Regions from separate parts of the Pseudoalteromonas sp. S1727 genome, predicted to be linked through region 1. Evidence: predicted binding sites of a transcription regulator. Region 1 holds the regulator's gene; each other region holds the start of a gene.

What was found. Region 1 encodes sigma-54, which starts transcription at its own class of promoters, with help from an activator protein. Its sites were predicted from a motif close to GTTGGCACGNNNNTNGNNT; they were not measured.
Region 2: CWB85_RS13300 (EF-hand domain-containing protein) is a predicted target of sigma-54. The motif match lies at 2,133-2,151, and genes of this name have one in related genera.
Region 3: CWB85_RS19870 (EF-hand domain-containing protein) is a predicted target of sigma-54. The motif match lies at 2,725-2,743, and genes of this name have one in related genera.

Annotation. Positions count from the first base shown of each region.
Region 1 is NZ_PNDT01000110.1:12,971-18,687, reverse strand. It holds gene mgtE (magnesium transporter) at 1-1,276, opposite strand, end outside; gene CWB85_RS19225 (HPr family phosphocarrier protein) at 1,394-1,666, opposite strand; gene rapZ (RNase adapter RapZ) at 1,694-2,536, opposite strand; gene ptsN (PTS IIA-like nitrogen regulatory protein PtsN) at 2,714-3,166, opposite strand; gene hpf (ribosome hibernation promoting factor) at 3,171-3,458, opposite strand; gene CWB85_RS19205 (RNA polymerase factor sigma-54) at 3,487-4,983, opposite strand; gene lptB (LPS export ABC transporter ATP-binding protein) at 5,051-5,717, opposite strand, start outside.
Region 2 is NZ_PNDT01000053.1:32,276-37,992, forward strand. It holds gene CWB85_RS13280 (methyl-accepting chemotaxis protein) at 1-975, shown strand, start outside; gene CWB85_RS13285 (EF-hand domain-containing protein) at 1,002-1,238, opposite strand; gene CWB85_RS13290 (EF-hand domain-containing protein) at 1,251-1,487, opposite strand; gene CWB85_RS13295 (hypothetical protein) at 1,620-1,847, opposite strand; gene CWB85_RS13300 (EF-hand domain-containing protein) at 1,871-2,098, opposite strand; gene CWB85_RS13305 (sensor histidine kinase) at 2,417-3,883, shown strand; gene CWB85_RS13310 (hypothetical protein) at 3,885-4,427, shown strand; gene CWB85_RS13315 (sigma 54-interacting transcriptional regulator) at 4,430-5,717, shown strand, end outside.
Region 3 is NZ_PNDT01000119.1:10,188-15,904, forward strand. It holds gene yfbV (terminus macrodomain insulation protein YfbV) at 1-212, shown strand, start outside; gene rlmA (23S rRNA (guanine(745)-N(1))-methyltransferase) at 196-1,005, opposite strand; gene CWB85_RS19860 (energy-coupling factor ABC transporter permease) at 1,002-1,673, opposite strand; gene xthA (exodeoxyribonuclease III) at 1,679-2,485, opposite strand; gene CWB85_RS19870 (EF-hand domain-containing protein) at 2,784-3,302, shown strand; gene scpB (SMC-Scp complex subunit ScpB) at 3,446-4,036, shown strand; gene rluB (23S rRNA pseudouridine(2605) synthase RluB) at 4,033-4,902, shown strand; gene CWB85_RS19885 (LysR family transcriptional regulator) at 5,044-5,717, opposite strand, start outside.

The DNA.
Region 1 (5,717 bases):
CTAGTGCAGGGTCTATTTTCATTTTCTTTAACAGTAGTGGGATACTTGCGCCGGCGACGCCTGCTGCGACTAAATTCATAAACATGGCAAAGGCGAGTACGCCGCCGAGTTTAAAGTCCCACTGCCATAGTGCGACTACACCTGCTATTAAAATTGACCATACCATGCCGTTTATAGCGCCGATCGCGAGCTCTTTCATTAGTAAAAAGCGTTGGTTAGTTTGGTTAATATGACCTACAGCGATACCACGGATCACTAGAGTAAGTGTTTGGCTACCAGCTACGCCACCCATTGAGGGCACAATCCCGTTGAGTACAGCTAGGATCGGTAGAATCGCTAAGGTGTTTTCAAAGAAGCTTGCTACAATTGCAGCGAGCAACGCGGTTAATAAGTTAACGCCAAGCCATACTGAGCGCTTTTTCGAACTTTTTAATACTGGGGCGAAGGTATCTTCTTCGTCGTCAAGACCAGCTAAGCTCAATAAGCTGTGCTCTGCATCTTCACGGATAACGTCAACGATATCATCGATGGTGATCCGGCCCAGCAGGTGGTCGTTATCATCAACAACAGGTGCAGATATCCAGTTATGGCGTTCGAACAATTGGGCTACTTCACTTTCATCCATGGAAATAGGGATTGATTCACAATCTTCGTCCATTAATTCGCGAATAACTTTATCCGGCGAGTTGGTGAGTAGCGTGGTGAGCGACATTGCGCCTAAAAAGCAGTTGTGTTTATCAACCACATAAAGATCATCGGTGCCTTCAGGCAGTTCGCCACGTAAGCGTAAGTAGCGCAGTACCACGTCAATAGTGACATCGGGACGAATAGTGACCGTATCGGTATTCATCAATGCGCCAGCTGAGCGCTCTTGATAGGAAAGCGCTTGAGTTGCCCGCTCACGGTCTTGGCTATCCATGGCGCTGACAACGTCTTGGTAGACTGTGTCAGGTAAGCTACGTAATACTTCCCCTAAGTCATCGTGACTCATGTCTTCGGTCGCCGCAGCAATATGCTCTGGCGCCATTTGGGCAATGATCCCTAGGCGAACATCTTCAGAAAGCTCTTCGAGTACATCACCTTGTACATCTGGATCTACCAGTTGCCAGAGCAAGGTACGAATTTTATGCGGCGATGATTCTAGTAGTAAAGCTGTGTCACAGGGAGCTGTTTTTGCCAACATACGCCTTACTTGAACAAATTGACCACTGTTAAGTGACTTGGTCACTTGCTTTAGTTGTTGTAGTGGGTAATCTTGTTCAAAAGCTTCTGGCATTGGCGTCCTTAAATAATAAATACACTTAATTGGTGGGGTGAAACTTTGATAATTACACTGGTTGCGTTGACCAGTAGCTTATTAAGTTTAACGTAATTTTATTGTGCTGACTATGGACTATTCTTGCTCGTTAAAGCGGTGCGCAATCAGCTCTCCAATAGCAGCAAGTGCGAGTTCGGCATCGGGCCCTTCACACACAACTTTAACTTCTTTACCTTGGCTGCTTTCTAATAACATTAGGCCTAGAACACTGTCGCCAGCGGCTTGTTTGTCATCTTGGTGAAGTGTGATACTGGCATCAAACTGCACGGCTAACTGTGCTAATACACTGGCTGCGCGGGCATGTAATCCAAGTTTGTTTTTTATTAAAAATGTATCTTCTAAGCGCATCCACATTCCTTACTGTAACAGTGGTTGTTATTCTTGCTCGCGATGGCGAATTTTTACATTGCTGTGGCTCATTGAAAAGCTTTCGCCAATGGTTTGCGCTAAATAAACCGAACGATGTTGGCCACCTGTGCAGCCGATTGCAATGGTTAAATAACTGCGGTTATTACGTTCTAAGTGCGGTAACCAGGTTTGTACAAAGGTTTGGATCTGCCAAGTGAATTTTTGCACAATACTGTGGCTGGCTAAGTAATCTTTAACTGGTTGATCAAGACCTGTCAGTGGCTTTAGCTCAGGCTCCCAATGGGGGTTAGGTAAAAAGCGCGCGTCAAATACATAATCCGCTTCTTTTGGAATACCATGTTTAAAGCCAAACGATTCAAAGGTGATAATTAGCTTTTTATCTTTTTTACCTAAAATCTTTTCGCGAATCGTCTCGGCAAGTTGATGAACACTTAGATCAGTGGTATCTAACATAAAGTCAGCACGTGTTGTTAACACATCAAGTAATACTTTTTCTTGTTTGATGGCTAAATCAAGCGGCAATGAATCTAAAGAAAGTGGATGCAAACGGCGCGTTTCAGAAAAACGTTTGATCAGTGTTTGATCATCACAATCTAAATAAAATAATGTTGGATTGGCAAAGCCGGGTAAGTACTCAAGAATGTCGTTAAATTCTTCTTGTTCTTTGGGTAAGTTACGAACATCAATACTAACAGCAATTTTGTCGTAATTATCAGAGACACTACGAACTAATGAAGGCAGTAAGTTTACAGGGATATTATCGACACAATAATAACCAAGATCTTCAACTACACGCAGGGCAACCGATTTACCTGAGCCAGAGCGCCCACTGATGATGATTAACTCCATGTAAACTCTCCTTCACTTAATAGCAATTTTATTAAAAACATGATCACTCTAGCTGGTTAAATAACTCATTAACGTTATTAAAAATTATGTGTACAGAATAACTACCTGTCATAATTTTTCCTTGTTATTGAACTACTTTGTACCGCCATAATAGATCACTAACGCAAGAGGTATGACTTACGATTGCTCAACAATAACGTGATATAAATCTTGATCTGTTTTCGCGCTACGTAGTTGTTTACAAAAATCTTTGTCGTTAAGTTTATCAGCAATTGTGGCTAACGTCTTTAAATGAAGTTGACTATCACCCTCTGGTACGATGAGAGCGACAAACAGATCCACAGGGCGATTATCAATTGCGTCAAAATTAATAGGCGTTTCGCTCACTAAAATGATTGCTAGTGGATTTTCAATACCACTCATTCGACCATGAGGAATGGCAATGCCACGACCAATACCAGTACTACCTAGTTTTTCTCTAGCGAGTAATGCATCGAGGATTTCTTGTTGTGATAGCTGAGGAAGTTGTTCATGAGCCAATTGGCTGATAAATTCAATGATCCGTTTTTTGCTATTAAAAAGGACCGCAGTTTTACTGCAGTCCTGGCAAATAAGTGAGCTTAATTTCATAGTGTTAGTGTCGAGCGTGCTTCTCTTTGTGTTTGATTACTTGACGGTCGAGCTTGTCGATTAGTCCGTCAATGGCTGCATACATGTCTTGATGTTCAGTTGAAGCAAATAACTCAGCACCACTGACATGGATGGTGGCTTCTGCTTTTTGGCTTAGCTTTTCTACGTCAAGAATAACATGGACATTGTTGATGTGATCAAAATGCCTCTCAAGCTTCGCAAACTTATTGTTTACATAGTCTCTTAATGAATCAGTAATTTCTACGTGACGACCAGTTAAATTTAGTTGCATAAGCATTTTCCTTTTTTGATTTTACGCCTTAAATCAAACTCTTTCTTTGATTTGACGGTGGAATAGCCAGTGACTCGCGGTATTTTGCAATAGTCCGTCTAGCTACTTTGATACCTTGCTCTGCCAATATATCTGCAATTTTACTATCACTCAATGGTTTCGCTGAGTTTTCTGCGCTAATCAGTTTTTTGATTAGTGCGCGAATAGCTGTCGATGAGCATTCGCCGCCATTTTCAGTACTAACATGGCTTGAGAAAAAATACTTTAACTCAAAAATACCACGCGGGGTATGCATGTATTTTTGGGTAGTTACACGAGAAATTGTTGACTCATGCATCTCTACCATTTCAGCAACGTCATTGAGTACCATAGGTCGCATGGCTTCAGGGCCATGTTCAAAGAAACCTTGCTGCTGTTTTACGATGCAATTGGTTACTTTGAGCAATGTGTCATTGCGACTTTCTAGGCTTTTTATAAACCATTTAGCTTCTTGCAGATGCGAACGAATAAACTGACTATCAGTGCTCGACTTTACTGAGCGCGACATAGCTGCATATTGGCTGTTCACTCTGATTTTTGGCATGCTGTCTGGATTAAGTTCAACCACCCAGCGGCCTTTAATTTTTTTCACTGATACGTCAGGAATAACGTATTCTGACTCTTCTCGTACTATGGTATCCGCAGGCTTTGGATTTAGGCTGTGGATCAGAGTCATCACTTCTTTTAGTTCATCTTCCTTAAGCTTAGTCTTTTTCATCAAAGTGCGATAGTCGCGACTAGCTAATAAATCGATATGATCAGTTAAAATCATTTTTGTCTCATTAATCCAAGGGGTTGCCGGATCAAATTGATTTAGCTGAATACATAAACACTCTTGTAGACTGCGAGCCGCGATGCCTACAGGGTCAAATAATTGGATACGTTTTAAAACCGCTTGTACTTCGTCAAGTTCGATTTCTTCTTCGTTGTTGCCTTGATTTAAGCTCTCTACAATATCTTCACAGCTAAGCGTTAAAATACCTGAGTCATCAATGGCCTCAACAATTGCAATGGCTATTGCTTCATCTGTAGGGCTAAATGGAGTTAGCTGTAGCTGCCACATTAAATATTCATGCAAGGTTTCTGTTGAGGCGCCTTGATATATAGATTCGTCCTCTGGCATTGGGCCTGCTGAGCTATTTGGCGCAGCGCTCATGTACTCATCCCATGTGACATCCATCGCCATTTCATCACTGAGTGTTTCTTTGGTGAGTGCTTCGCTGCTTTCTTGTTCGTATTCGCTGGGCTTGTCATCTGCTGAGGCGCTAACGGTTAAGTCGTCGTTATCTTGCTTTTGCTCATTCTTGCCCGCCGTGTCGTCTGAATACTCATGCTCTTCTAGCTCTAGTAACGGATTGCTATCTAGCGCTTCTTGAATTTCTTGCTGCAGATCCAATGTGCTGAGCTGCAATAAGCGGATAGCTTGTTGCAGTTGCGGTGTCATTGTAAGTTGCTGGCCCATGCGCAGCTGGAGTGATTGCCTCATGTATCTCTAACAATCCTTTTATTGTTGTCATTGTTAAGTTTAGCAGATGCTTAGCCAAAGTGTGGCTTTATAGCCTAAATTGCTCACCTAGGTAAACATCGCGAACTGTTTGGTCGGCGAGTACATGCTCAGGTGTGCCTGATGCAATTAACTCCCCATGAGAAACTATGTAGGCTTTTTCACAAACATCAAGAGTTTCTCGTACATTATGGTCGGTGATAAGCACGCCAATACCACGGTTTTTAAGGTGTTCAATAATCTTCTTTATATCTAACACTGAAATTGGATCAACACCAGCAAAAGGCTCATCTAACAAGATAAATTTTGGGTCTGCGGCTAATGCACGGGCAATTTCAACACGACGACGTTCACCGCCAGATAGAGCCATACCTTGGCTGTCGCGAATATGTTGAATGCTAAATTCATCAAGTAAGCTGTCAAGAGCTTCTTCTCTTGCTTGTTTTTTAAGGTCTTTTCGGGTCTCTAAAATAGCCATCAAATTTTGATAAACAGTCAATTTACGAAAAATTGATGACTCTTGCGGTAAGTAACCAATCCCCAAGCGAGCGCGACTATGCATTGGCAGTAAGGTGATGTCGTTGTCATCAATACTGATCTTGCCTTTGTCGCTAGGCACTAAGCCTACAATCATATAAAAGGTTGTGGTTTTACCCGCACCATTTGGGCCCAGTAAGCCAACAATGCTGCCGGCGGTAACTTCTAAGCCTACACTT
Region 2 (5,717 bases), on a different contig from region 1:
ACGATTGTGAGCGAAAGTGCCCATGCTCTACAGCGCGGCGAATTAGATCACTACTCTCAAGTAGAAGGTGAAGATGAAGTTGCTGATTTAAGTCGTACCTTAGATGCTACAATTCGTCACTTAAATACCACACTGGCCACTATTCATAACTCTGTAGCACAGGTTAATAATCATAGTGATGAGTTACTCAGTTCAAACACTCAAATTCAAACGGCTACCTCTGAGGTCTCTGATCATACAACACAAGCTGTCACTGCAATTGAAGAGTTATCTGTCACCAGTAAGAGTATTGCAGTAAATACTGCTGAGTCAGCGACAGCTTCAGATAGCATGATGCAACTTGCCAATAGTGGATTAGAGGCGTCTGAGCAAACCAAAGAGGCGGTGAGCCATTTACTAGGCACATTAAACGAAACATCAGACGTTGTTGATCAACTGCAAAGTGAATCCAGTAAAATTGAGACGATCCTTGATGTGATCCGTAATATTTCCGAACAAACTAATTTACTAGCACTCAACGCTGCAATTGAGGCTGCCAGAGCGGGTGAGCAAGGGCGCGGTTTTGCTGTGGTGGCTGATGAAGTACGCACCTTAGCTCAGCGTTCTCATAGTTCAGTAAACGAGATTGAAACAATGCTTGGGCAGCTTCGTTCTGCAAGTCAAAATGCAGTGACTATGATGGCTGATAGCACAAGAGTTGCAGCACAAGCTGAAGATAAAATGGATGAAAGTAATCGCTTATTAAAAGAGATTATGGAAATGATCAATCAAGTAAACGACCAAACACAGCAAATAGCAACAGCAGCAGAGGAGCAATCAGCGGTTGCTGCTGATATTAGCCAAAATATGCATACCATCCACACTCTAACCGATACCACCGCTGATATTTCGCAACAAACTGCGAATACCAGCAATAGTATGGCCGAACAAAGTCAATTGGTTTTAAAGCAAGTTGCATTCTTTAAATTAAATTAACTTTGCGACAGTGGTATAATCTACACTTACTTATTAGCGTACATGCTAAATTCTGCCAGCGATAACTTGTTATCTTTATCGCTGTCGTAATTTTTAAAGCGTGACCATAGTGCAGGATCTTTCGCTGACTCTGAGCGAGTGAGCAACCCGTCTTGATTACGGTCTAAGTTTTTGAATTGTTCGGCAATGCTATCAGTTGTTGCAAAACTGCTACAGCTGACAATAAGGAGTAAAGCATACCCTAATTGTATGGTGTATTTCATTGGTGAAACTCATTAATGCAGGTTATTAGTTAAAAAGTTCTTAAATTCGACGAGTGAAATCTTGTTATCTCGGTCAGTATCCCAACGCTGAAACTGTTTTATAAGCTGTGGCTGGGCATCTAACTCATTTTCGGTTAAGTAACCATCTCTATTGTTATCTAAATGATCAAAACGTTGTTTTACATCCAGCGCCATAGCATTAAAGCTGCTAGCTAACATTACAGTTAATGGTACTAATATGCTTTTCATTGTTAAGGTCCTTTTAGTTAACTTGAGTCAGGTTAGCGAGTAAAAAGATAAAGTATTTGCCATAATTTAAATCCCAACATTAAATCCGTTTACACATTCCCTCCGGGATTATGGCAAATACTTTAAAGTCTTTTAAATTTTAAAATTAGCAAACTCTTGCTCTGATAACACCTCGTCGTTGTTATCATCTAGATCAGTAAACTGCTTCAATAAAGCATCATTTTGCTTCGCTTCAAGTAATGATATTTGTCCGTCAGCGTTAGTATCTAGTTGTGCAAATTTAACGTTTAGCTGCGATGCTAAAACGGTGGCGCTAATGATTAAAAACATTAATGAAAAGGCGGCGATAAGTTGTCTCATAACTGAATTTCCTTATGGGTAAGTTATTGTAAAAACTGCTTAAATTCAGTCATTGATATTTGACCATTCTGGTCTTTATCAATTTGCTCAAAGCTTTCATGCAAGACTGCATCTTCCGAAGCTTCGGCTTCACTTAATGTGCCATTGCTGTCTTTATCAAGCTCTGCGAAGGTAGCCTCAACATCCATTGCAAAGCTATTAAAGCTAAATAGGGCGCAGCAACATAAACACAGTGGAGCTAATACTTTCATATAATTACCTTATAAACAGTTGTTGCTTCAGGTATTACAAAAATGATGCCAATAATACTTTTATTTAAATATCAGTGGTTTATGGTTTTTTGGTGAAGTTCAGTGTGAAATAATGACTCAATACTGTGTCTTTTTTGCAACAGTTTTTTGTGCTTTTTAATAAAATTACTTAAAAACAAATGGTTAAGTTGTTTCAATTTAGCGTCAGTAGTTTTACAGAGGCTATAAAGTTCATCTTATTCATTATTCTTATTGATTCAGCTAGTGTATAAGTAACACCTTTCATAATTCAATATTTAAACTAAAGGAGTAGCGACAGTGGCCTCACTCGCTAAAAAGTACAGCGCTTTACTTCGTTGGCGACCTAATTTAATTGGCCAGTTTTTATTTAGTACTTTGTTATCTTTACTGCCATTGTCATTGGTAGTGATTGTGTTTTTAAATGCGTTGAACAAACAGCTTGCCGTAACTCAACAAATCGTCAGTGATAACTATCAAATAACCAAGTCATTTAATAACCTAAAACAAGACCTTAATAGTTTAGAGCGGGCAACGCGACAAAACTGGGTGCTAAAAAGTGAATCGCTTGATGAATTGATAGTTGATAAATGGCAATCGTCGTTGCAAAGTATTGATGAACTGACTTTTATTAGTCCTACAGGGGATTATATTAACCAATGGCAGCAACTTGCCAAGGAATTGCAGCTAGCGCATACACAGCTTGTTAGCGAAGGGCTACAAGATGCGCAATTATTTATTCCGGTGAGTGAATTAATCGCTCGTCAAACCTTATGGCTAAGAGATCAAAACGAACTACAAATAACTAAAAACCAGCAACAGTTAAAAGCATTACAAAATTCTTTTATTAATTGGCTGATAGCCCTTACTCCGTTAACGTTACTCGTAGGTGGTGGTTTTTTGTGGCGTATAAGTGGTCGATTGAAAGGCTTAACCTCAGTTATTGATAAACTCGGACAAGGTCATTGGCAGCAAAAAATATCTGTACAGGGTTCTGCTGAACTGGTTGAACTGGGTAATAAATTACAATGGGTGCAAGAGCAATTGCATCAATTAGAGCAACAAAAAGATACCTTTTTACGCCATGTTACCCATGAATTGAAAACTCCTTTAGCATCAATGGTGGAAGGGACCGACTTATTAACCGATGAAATCGTTGGGCCAATTAACAAAGAGCAGCAAGCCGTACTGGAGCTTATCACCCAAAGTATGGTGCGCTTGCGAGCAATGATAGACAGTTTGCTCAGCTATAATGCAATTCGCAGCAGTAAAGAGGACTTAAGTGAGTTGGTTTTTTCGCAATTAATAACCAAAATAAACAATCACTTTGAGCACCGTTTAGTGGCACGCAAACAAAGTTTATGTTGGCATTGTGATTTACCTGAGCAGCCGCTGGAAATAGCAGCAGAGCTTGTTGAAATGATTTTAATACAGCTAATTTCTAATGGCTTGAAGTTTTCACCGCAACAGCAAGCAGTTGATATCCATTTATCGTTAGCGGGCTCTACCTTAAAAATGATCGTCAGTGATCAGGGCACAGGTATTCAAGAGCAAGAAAAGTCACATATTTTCAGTGCTTTTTATCAAGGTAAAAATGCTAAAGATGTGACTGCGCAAGGGAGCGGCTTAGGGCTGACAATTGTTAAAGAATCTGTTGAGCAATTAATGGGAACTTTGCTGCTTGAGCAGAATGAACCACAAGGTTGTCGTTTTATAATTCAAATCCCAATCATCAATCCAACCAATAAAAACCAAGGAGTTAATTAGCATGGGCGTGCGTTTAAATACCATTTTAGTGGTGTGTTTCACCACTTTAGGGCTCGCTGGGTGTGAGTTAACTGAGCAACCAGTAAAAGAAGATAATACCGAAGCAGAGCAGGTTGTTAAAGTGGTTGAGCCACAAGGTGATGGTTTACCAAATCCAAAACCTCGGCCAAAAACCGATCCTATGTATCCGCCGGCAGAAATCGTCATCGGCTGGCATGCGAAGGCCTGTGGAGGCTTTAAAGTGGTGGCGAGTAAGGTTTCTTATATTGGCACCAAAGAGATTCAGAACTACTTTGATTTTAGTTGCAAAAATAATGTATTAGCGCCGGAAAAGGTATTAACGCAATTATTAAAGCTTGATCAGGCGTATTATTGGCCTGATGATATAAAGCAGTATTTATGGTTACAAAAACAGCAAATAAAACAACAAATAGACGCCAAGAAAGAGCAGCAAGCACTGAATAATAAAATGCAAGAGACCCTGTCATCGTTGGCAACTATTGAGCAGCAATTATTACTACGCGAAGAAACTAAGGAGCAGTAATCATGTCGATAGAGCAAAATCAAGGCGCACGAATTTTACTGGTTGATGATGATGCAAGTTTATTAAAGTTACTGGCTATTCGTATTGAATCTAAAGGCTATCAAGTAACGACCTGTGAAAGTGGTATAGCGGCTTTGCAGTTATTAAAAAACCATGTGTATGATGCGGTAGTAACTGATCTACGTATGGATGAAATGGATGGTATGGCATTACACCGTCAGTTGCAGCAGCGTTACCCAGCACTGCCGGTGATCATGATGACCGCGCATGGGTCAATTCCCGATGCGGTTGAGGCCACGAAGCAAGGGATTTTCGCGTTTATTACTAAACCGGTAGATAAAGATGAATTATTCGATAGCTTAGCTAAAGCGATTGAAATTCATGGCTTAAGCGCTGATGAAAACACAGCAAGTAGTAATATTGTAACCCGCAGTGGCGCTATGCTGCATTTGCTTGAACAAGTTAAATTGCTAGGCCCTACACACGTAAATGTATTAATTTCAGGTGCCAGTGGTACAGGTAAAGAGTTATTAGCAAATGCAATTCATCAACACAGTCATGTCAGTGATGGCCCGTTTGTAGCCATTAACTGTGGTGCGGTGCCAGGGGAGTTGCTCGAGTCTGAATTATTCGGCCATAAAAAAGGGGCGTTTACAGGCGCCGTTAAAGATCATCAAGGGTTATTTCAACAAGCCCAAGGTGGTACTTTATTTTTAGATGAAATTGGTGATATGCCGCTTAATTTACAAGTTAAGTTACTACGTGTTCTGCAAGAGAAAACTATTCGTCCAGTGGGCTTTCAAGAAGAGATCCCGATAGATGTACGAATTGTTTCAGCAACCCATAAAAATTTACCGGATGCGATTGCAAATCAACAATTCCGTGAAGATTTATACTATCGCTTAAATGTGGTGAATCTTAAATTACCGCCTTTATCTGAGCGTAGAGAAGATGTCAGTCTATTAGCACAGTACTTTAGCGCCACCATTGCCAAGCGAATGGGACAAAAAGAGAAGCGCTTTGCCAGCGAGGCTATGCATGCATTGGTGCGCCATGATTGGCCTGGTAACATTCGCCAATTACAAAATGTGGTTGAGCAGGTTGTTGCACTCACTCCAGGTGAGGTAATATCGGTACAACTGGTGGAGAGTGCGCTTAATAGTAATGACAGTAATGTTGAGCCGCTTTCGCTAAATGATGCTAAAAAAGAGTTTGAGCGTGATTATGTTATTAACACCTTGAAAATGGCGGGTGGTAATGTGGCCGAAGGGGCAAAACTGGCTAAACGTA
Region 3 (5,717 bases), on a different contig from region 1:
CATTACAAGGCCTCTTATGGTTAGGTAAACGCGCAGACACTCAGCTTGAGCCGGCAATGGAGCATTGGTATAAAGAGTTACACAGCAAGATGGTTGCTAACGGTTACCAAGGGCATACCCCAAAAGAGAAACCGAAATACGCTGAATTGGCCCATTTACTTAATGATATGTTTGATAAAATGGACCGCGCATTTACTAAAGAGAATCTATAAGACGTGTAAATTGGCTTACATAAAATGACAAGGTGACCACTTGCTCACCTTGTTGCTCTAACTGTTGCCAATGCTCTGGGCGAAACTTCCACGCAAAGGGAGTCATGGTTATCAAGTTCTTCACATCATTAAATGGCAAGCTTATTTGTTGCTCTAACAATGTTTGCTCTATTAGCTCAAATCCATCCGGTACACTAATGGCTGTATGTGCGTTAACGTCACGGTAGATATAGTGTTTCAACTCTTTTAAATGCCAAGGGCCTGGGCTTGCCACAATTAGTGTTCCATCGGATTTTGCTAGGCGCGCTAATTCAGCATCAAATAATGGTGCAAAAATACTCACTAATACATCGGCCATACCGTCATTAAACGGTGCTTGACTAATTGACGCTACACTAAAATTACAATGCTTGTATCGCTTCGCGGCGAATTTAATGGCTGATTTTGAAATATCGACCCCATATACTTTTGCATCACATGCATTGGCTATCGCTTGTGTATAAAAACCCTCGCCGCAGCCTAAATCAATCACATATTGCGGGCGGTGCGTAGCAACGCGCTGAGCAATGGCTGTTTGTAAAAACTGATAATGGCCAGTTGCTAAAAAAGCGCGTCGTGCTTGCACCATGTCGAGGTTGTCGCCGGGGTGTTTGGAATTTTTTTGTTGTACTGGCAATAAATTTACATAGCCTTCTTTGGCCGTATCAAAGCTATGGTTGTTACTACATTTGAGCACATTAGTCTGTAATGTAAGCGTTTGTTGGCAAAGTGGGCATTGATAATCAAGACTCATGAGTCTAGGTAATCCTTGTCGTAAAAAGTTTTAACCCAATGTGGGCGATAGGTGATCAATAAAGTTATGGCCATCCCATTGAGCATGGCTTCAGGAAACCAAATGATGGCACATAAGTAGAGGTAATTTTCACTTAATTCAAACCAGTTATAGCTACCGGTTAAATAATAAAATACGCTCACAGCAATAATCTTCAAACAGGCAATTAAAGCAGCACAAATAAACGCACAGACAAAGATATAGATAAAAAAGTGTCGTGGCAGGAGGCTGTAACAGAGTATAAAAAGACCATAGCTGACTAAAATGGGCAAATAAGCGCTAAGTAGTAAATGCACGGGTAACTGCGTGATACTAATTTGATTAAAGGCGGCTAAGAGTAAGCTGGCAAGCGTAGCGCTGAGTAATGCAAAGCGCCACCCTAAAATTAGTGTGATGGCGGTCACACCAAGTATGTGTAATTCAAGGCCCGGCAAGATACCAGCTTTAATACGCCACAGCAGTATAAATACTAAGGCACACGCGAATACACCGGTTTGTCGTGCTGGTGTTGCAAGTAACCGTTGATATTGTTTTTTACTAATACTGAGCAAAAAAATGCAGCCGACAATAAGCCAAGTCATTACTTGAATAGTGCTGTTTATTATCGGCGCTTCTATTAGCTCAAGCATGTTATTTAGCTAAAAGTAGACCAAATTGGTGCATGATCTGATGGTTTTTCGATACCACGTAGTTCATAATCAATGCCAGCATCGCTGCAGCGGGCAGCCAATGCTGGGGTTGCTAAAACAACGTCTATACGCAGGCCACGATTATCATCAAAACCTTTTGAACGATAATCAAACCATGAATATTGCTCTATTGTGTCTGGGTGTAATTCGCGGAATGTGTCTTTAAAGCCCCATTCAAGCAAAGTTGCAAGCCATTGACGCTCTTCAGGTTGAAATGAGCATTTACCGGTTTTTAACCAGCGCTTACGGTTAACCTCACCAATGCCAATATCAAGATCGGTTGGAGAGATATTAATATCACCCATTACAATCACATCTTCTTCACTATTGTGATGGGTGTTTAAATGGGTCATAAGATCGCGATAGAATTGGCGCTTATATGGAAATTTAACCTCATGGCTGATGTTATCACCTTGTGGGAAATAACCATTCATTACGGTTAAATCACGGCCGTTTTCTTGAGTGACCGTAACACTGATCATACGTTTTTGCGATTCTTCACTGTCTGTTGCAAATCCTTTAACCACAGATTTAGGTTCATTTTTGCATAACATCGCTACACCATAATGGGCTTTTTGGCCATGAAAATACACGTGGTAACCCATTTTTTGCACATCTTCGAGTGGAAAAGCTTCATCGTGTACTTTTATTTCTTGTAAACCGATTATATCAGGCTGATGTTTATCAATAATTGCTTGTAGTTGATGCAGGCGAGCTCGCAGCCCATTAATGTTAAATGAAATTACTTTCATGGCTAGACCTTTAAATTAGAGTTAGCTTTTCATAGATTATGCAAATTCTACCATCAAATAAGGTCGGGTACATGTGCTTATTTATTAAAAATACCTTGCTTAAAATACAAGCAAAATAGTGAAATGTTTAATTATGTAGCTCATCTGCAACTTTTACATGCTTTTATGAAAGCATTGCAGTAAACACTGCTGTCAAATGATTTTAAAACTTTAAGTTTATGAATTTAAAGGTTTTTAAAGTTGGCGTTTAATTTGTATATATTTTCTTGCATTTAATTTAACTACAAGGAAATGTCTTATGAAAAAGTTAACTTTAGCAGCTACAATTTTAGCAACGGTGAGTTTATCAGCTTGTGCTACATCTTCAATGTCAAAAATTGACAGTGGTTTTGGTAGCTTAGATAACGATGATGACGGTTTTATCTCAAAAGCAGAAGCTGACGACGATAATATTTGGCAACATTTTTCAAATATTGATACGAATATGGATGAGCAACTCAGTCGTCAAGAATTTAATACTTATATGCAGCTTAACACAGGCAAAGTTGCCAGTGATAGTGAAGTGAGTGATTCAGCCTTTAAAGCTGAAATCGCGAAATTTGATCCTATAGAAAATAACTTCAGCTCATTAGACAATGACAGCAATGGTTATATTTCAGTGACAGAAGCCAATGATGACGATATAGCAAATCATTTTGGCTATATGGATAAAAACCAAGATAAACGCGTCAGTAAGCAAGAATTCATTAGTTATATTCAAACTTATGGCAGTGATGTTGCCGAAGATGAAGCTCTTGAGATGATAAGAAAGAGTTAATTTATCAAAGTTAAATAGAAAACCTCAATGCCAATAACTGTGTTATTGGCATTTTTTATAGATATTTAACGATAGTTTTTCCCAGTTTAAGTTTGATCTGTCATAATATTACGTTACGCAAGTTTATTAGGTTAGAAATAGGTATGGCGGGGCGACGAATTAGTGATGAACAACTTGTTGAGATCATTGAAGCGGCTATTTTTGTTGCTGGAAAACCCCTTAGTAAGCGGCACTTAAAAGAAACGGTATTAGGTGATTTGAGTGTGTCGATGACGCGCATTAACCTCGCACTTGAACAAATCCAAATTCATTATCAAACCCGAGGTATCCGGCTAGTTGAAGTGGGTAGCGGCTTTCGATTTCAAGCCTGTGCGAGTTTAGCGCCTTGGTTAAATAACCTCTGGCAAGAACGCGCACCTAAATATTCTCGCGCTTTATTGGAGACGTTATCGCTCATCGCGTATCGTCAACCGATCACCCGAGGAGAAATCGAGCAAGTCCGTGGCGTCACTGTTGGCTCGGGTATTATTAAAAGTCTGCTCGAACGTGAGTGGATACATGTTGTTGGCCATAAAGAGGTGCCAGGTAGGCCTGCTTTATATGCGACAACCAAACAATTTTTAGATTATTTTTCGTTAACAGGGTTAGAAAATTTACCGCCACTGCCAGAGCAGCAGCAAAGTAAAATAGACCAGTTATTGAGTGATCCTTCTGTGAGAGAACTGTCCGAATGAGTATACAAGGTGAAAAGTTACAAAAAGTATTGGCAAGAGCGGGTGTTGGCTCTCGTCGTGAAATGGAAAAATACATTGATGCAAATCGCGTGAGTGTTAATGGTAAAGTGGCAAAGTTAGGTGACCGCGTAGAAGAAACGGATTTGATCCGTGTTGATGGTCACACCGTGAAGATTGAAGAAAAAGCAGAACGCATTTGCCGCGTTATCATGTATAACAAGCCGGAGGGTGAGTTATGTACACGAAAAGATCCAGAAGGGCGCCGCACAGTATTTGACCGCTTACCTCGTATTGATGGTGAACGCTGGATTGCTGTGGGCCGACTAGATATAAATACTGCAGGTTTAATGTTATTCACCAATGATGGTGAACTTGCCAATCGTTTAATGCACCCAAGCTATGAAGTTGAGCGTGAATACTCAGCCCGTGTATTTGGTGAAGTGACAGCTGAAACCATCAAAAACTTAAGTAAAGGCGTTGAGCTTGAAGATGGCATGGCTAAATTCCTAAACATAAAACCATTGGGCGGGGAAGGCATCAACCGTTGGTATAACGTCACTTTAACTGAGGGACGTAATCGTGAAGTACGTCGTTTATGGCAATCTCAAGATGTCGAAGTATCACGTCTGATCCGTATTCGTTACGGTAAATTAGAGCTCGATAAACGCTTACCACAAGGTGGTTGGGCTGAGCTTGATCTAGAGACGGTTAACTACTTACGTAAAACAGTTAAATTAGGTCGTGAAACACAAACTAAATTATCAGTAATGCCTGAAAAGCGTAAAGATAAGCGCGCTAAAATTAATCAAATTCGTAAAGCTGTTAAAAAGCACAATAATCGCGTCAAACAAACTAAACGTCGTTAACCGGTGTTCAGTTTAAAATAAGCGATTATCGGCACAGCGTCGTTAAGCGAACGAATGACAAACAGCTAAAATCCGTAATGAGCAAAGCTTATTACGGATTTTTTATCGTTATTTACACCACATTGAACTGCTCTTTACTCATTACCTATCAGCAATCGTTTGCGCAAATGCTAATAATTCACGACGTAACCATTGGTGAGGACTGGCATGGTGAAGCAGTGGACTCCAGAGCATTTTTACTTCAATAGGCACAATTTGAAAGGGAACGGGGCTTATGACTAACTCTGTATGTTTTGTAAGTAACATGGCTTGTCGCCGTGGCAGGGTGGCAATTAACTGAGGTGACTGGCAAAGCAAGCTGGCTATCATATAGTGGCGGGTAAACACCCTAATATGACGAGTTTGTTCAAGTTGCCATAAAGCTTCATCGACCCACCCTAGTTTTTGACTGCCGGATTTATTTGTCACCGCAGCTTCTGCTCCCCAACCTGCACGATTAACCCAAATATGCTCACTTGCTAAATAGTTTTCTAAATCAGGCTTTTGCAAGAAAGAGTTTGCAGGGTGCATTAAGCAGCAATAATTGTCACGCCACACACTGGCTTGGTGAAACGAGCGGGGTAAGCCATTAAAACGATTGATAGCTAAATCAATACTGCCTTTTTCCATATCTTGTAGGCTGACATCACTTGGACTCAGCACATCAAAGTTTAATCCCGGATGTTTATTCAGCTGTGCGGTAATAAAAGGCGCGACTAAGGTTGACTCTAAATAATCGTTGGCCATTATGCGAAATGTTGCTTGTGCTGTGCTTG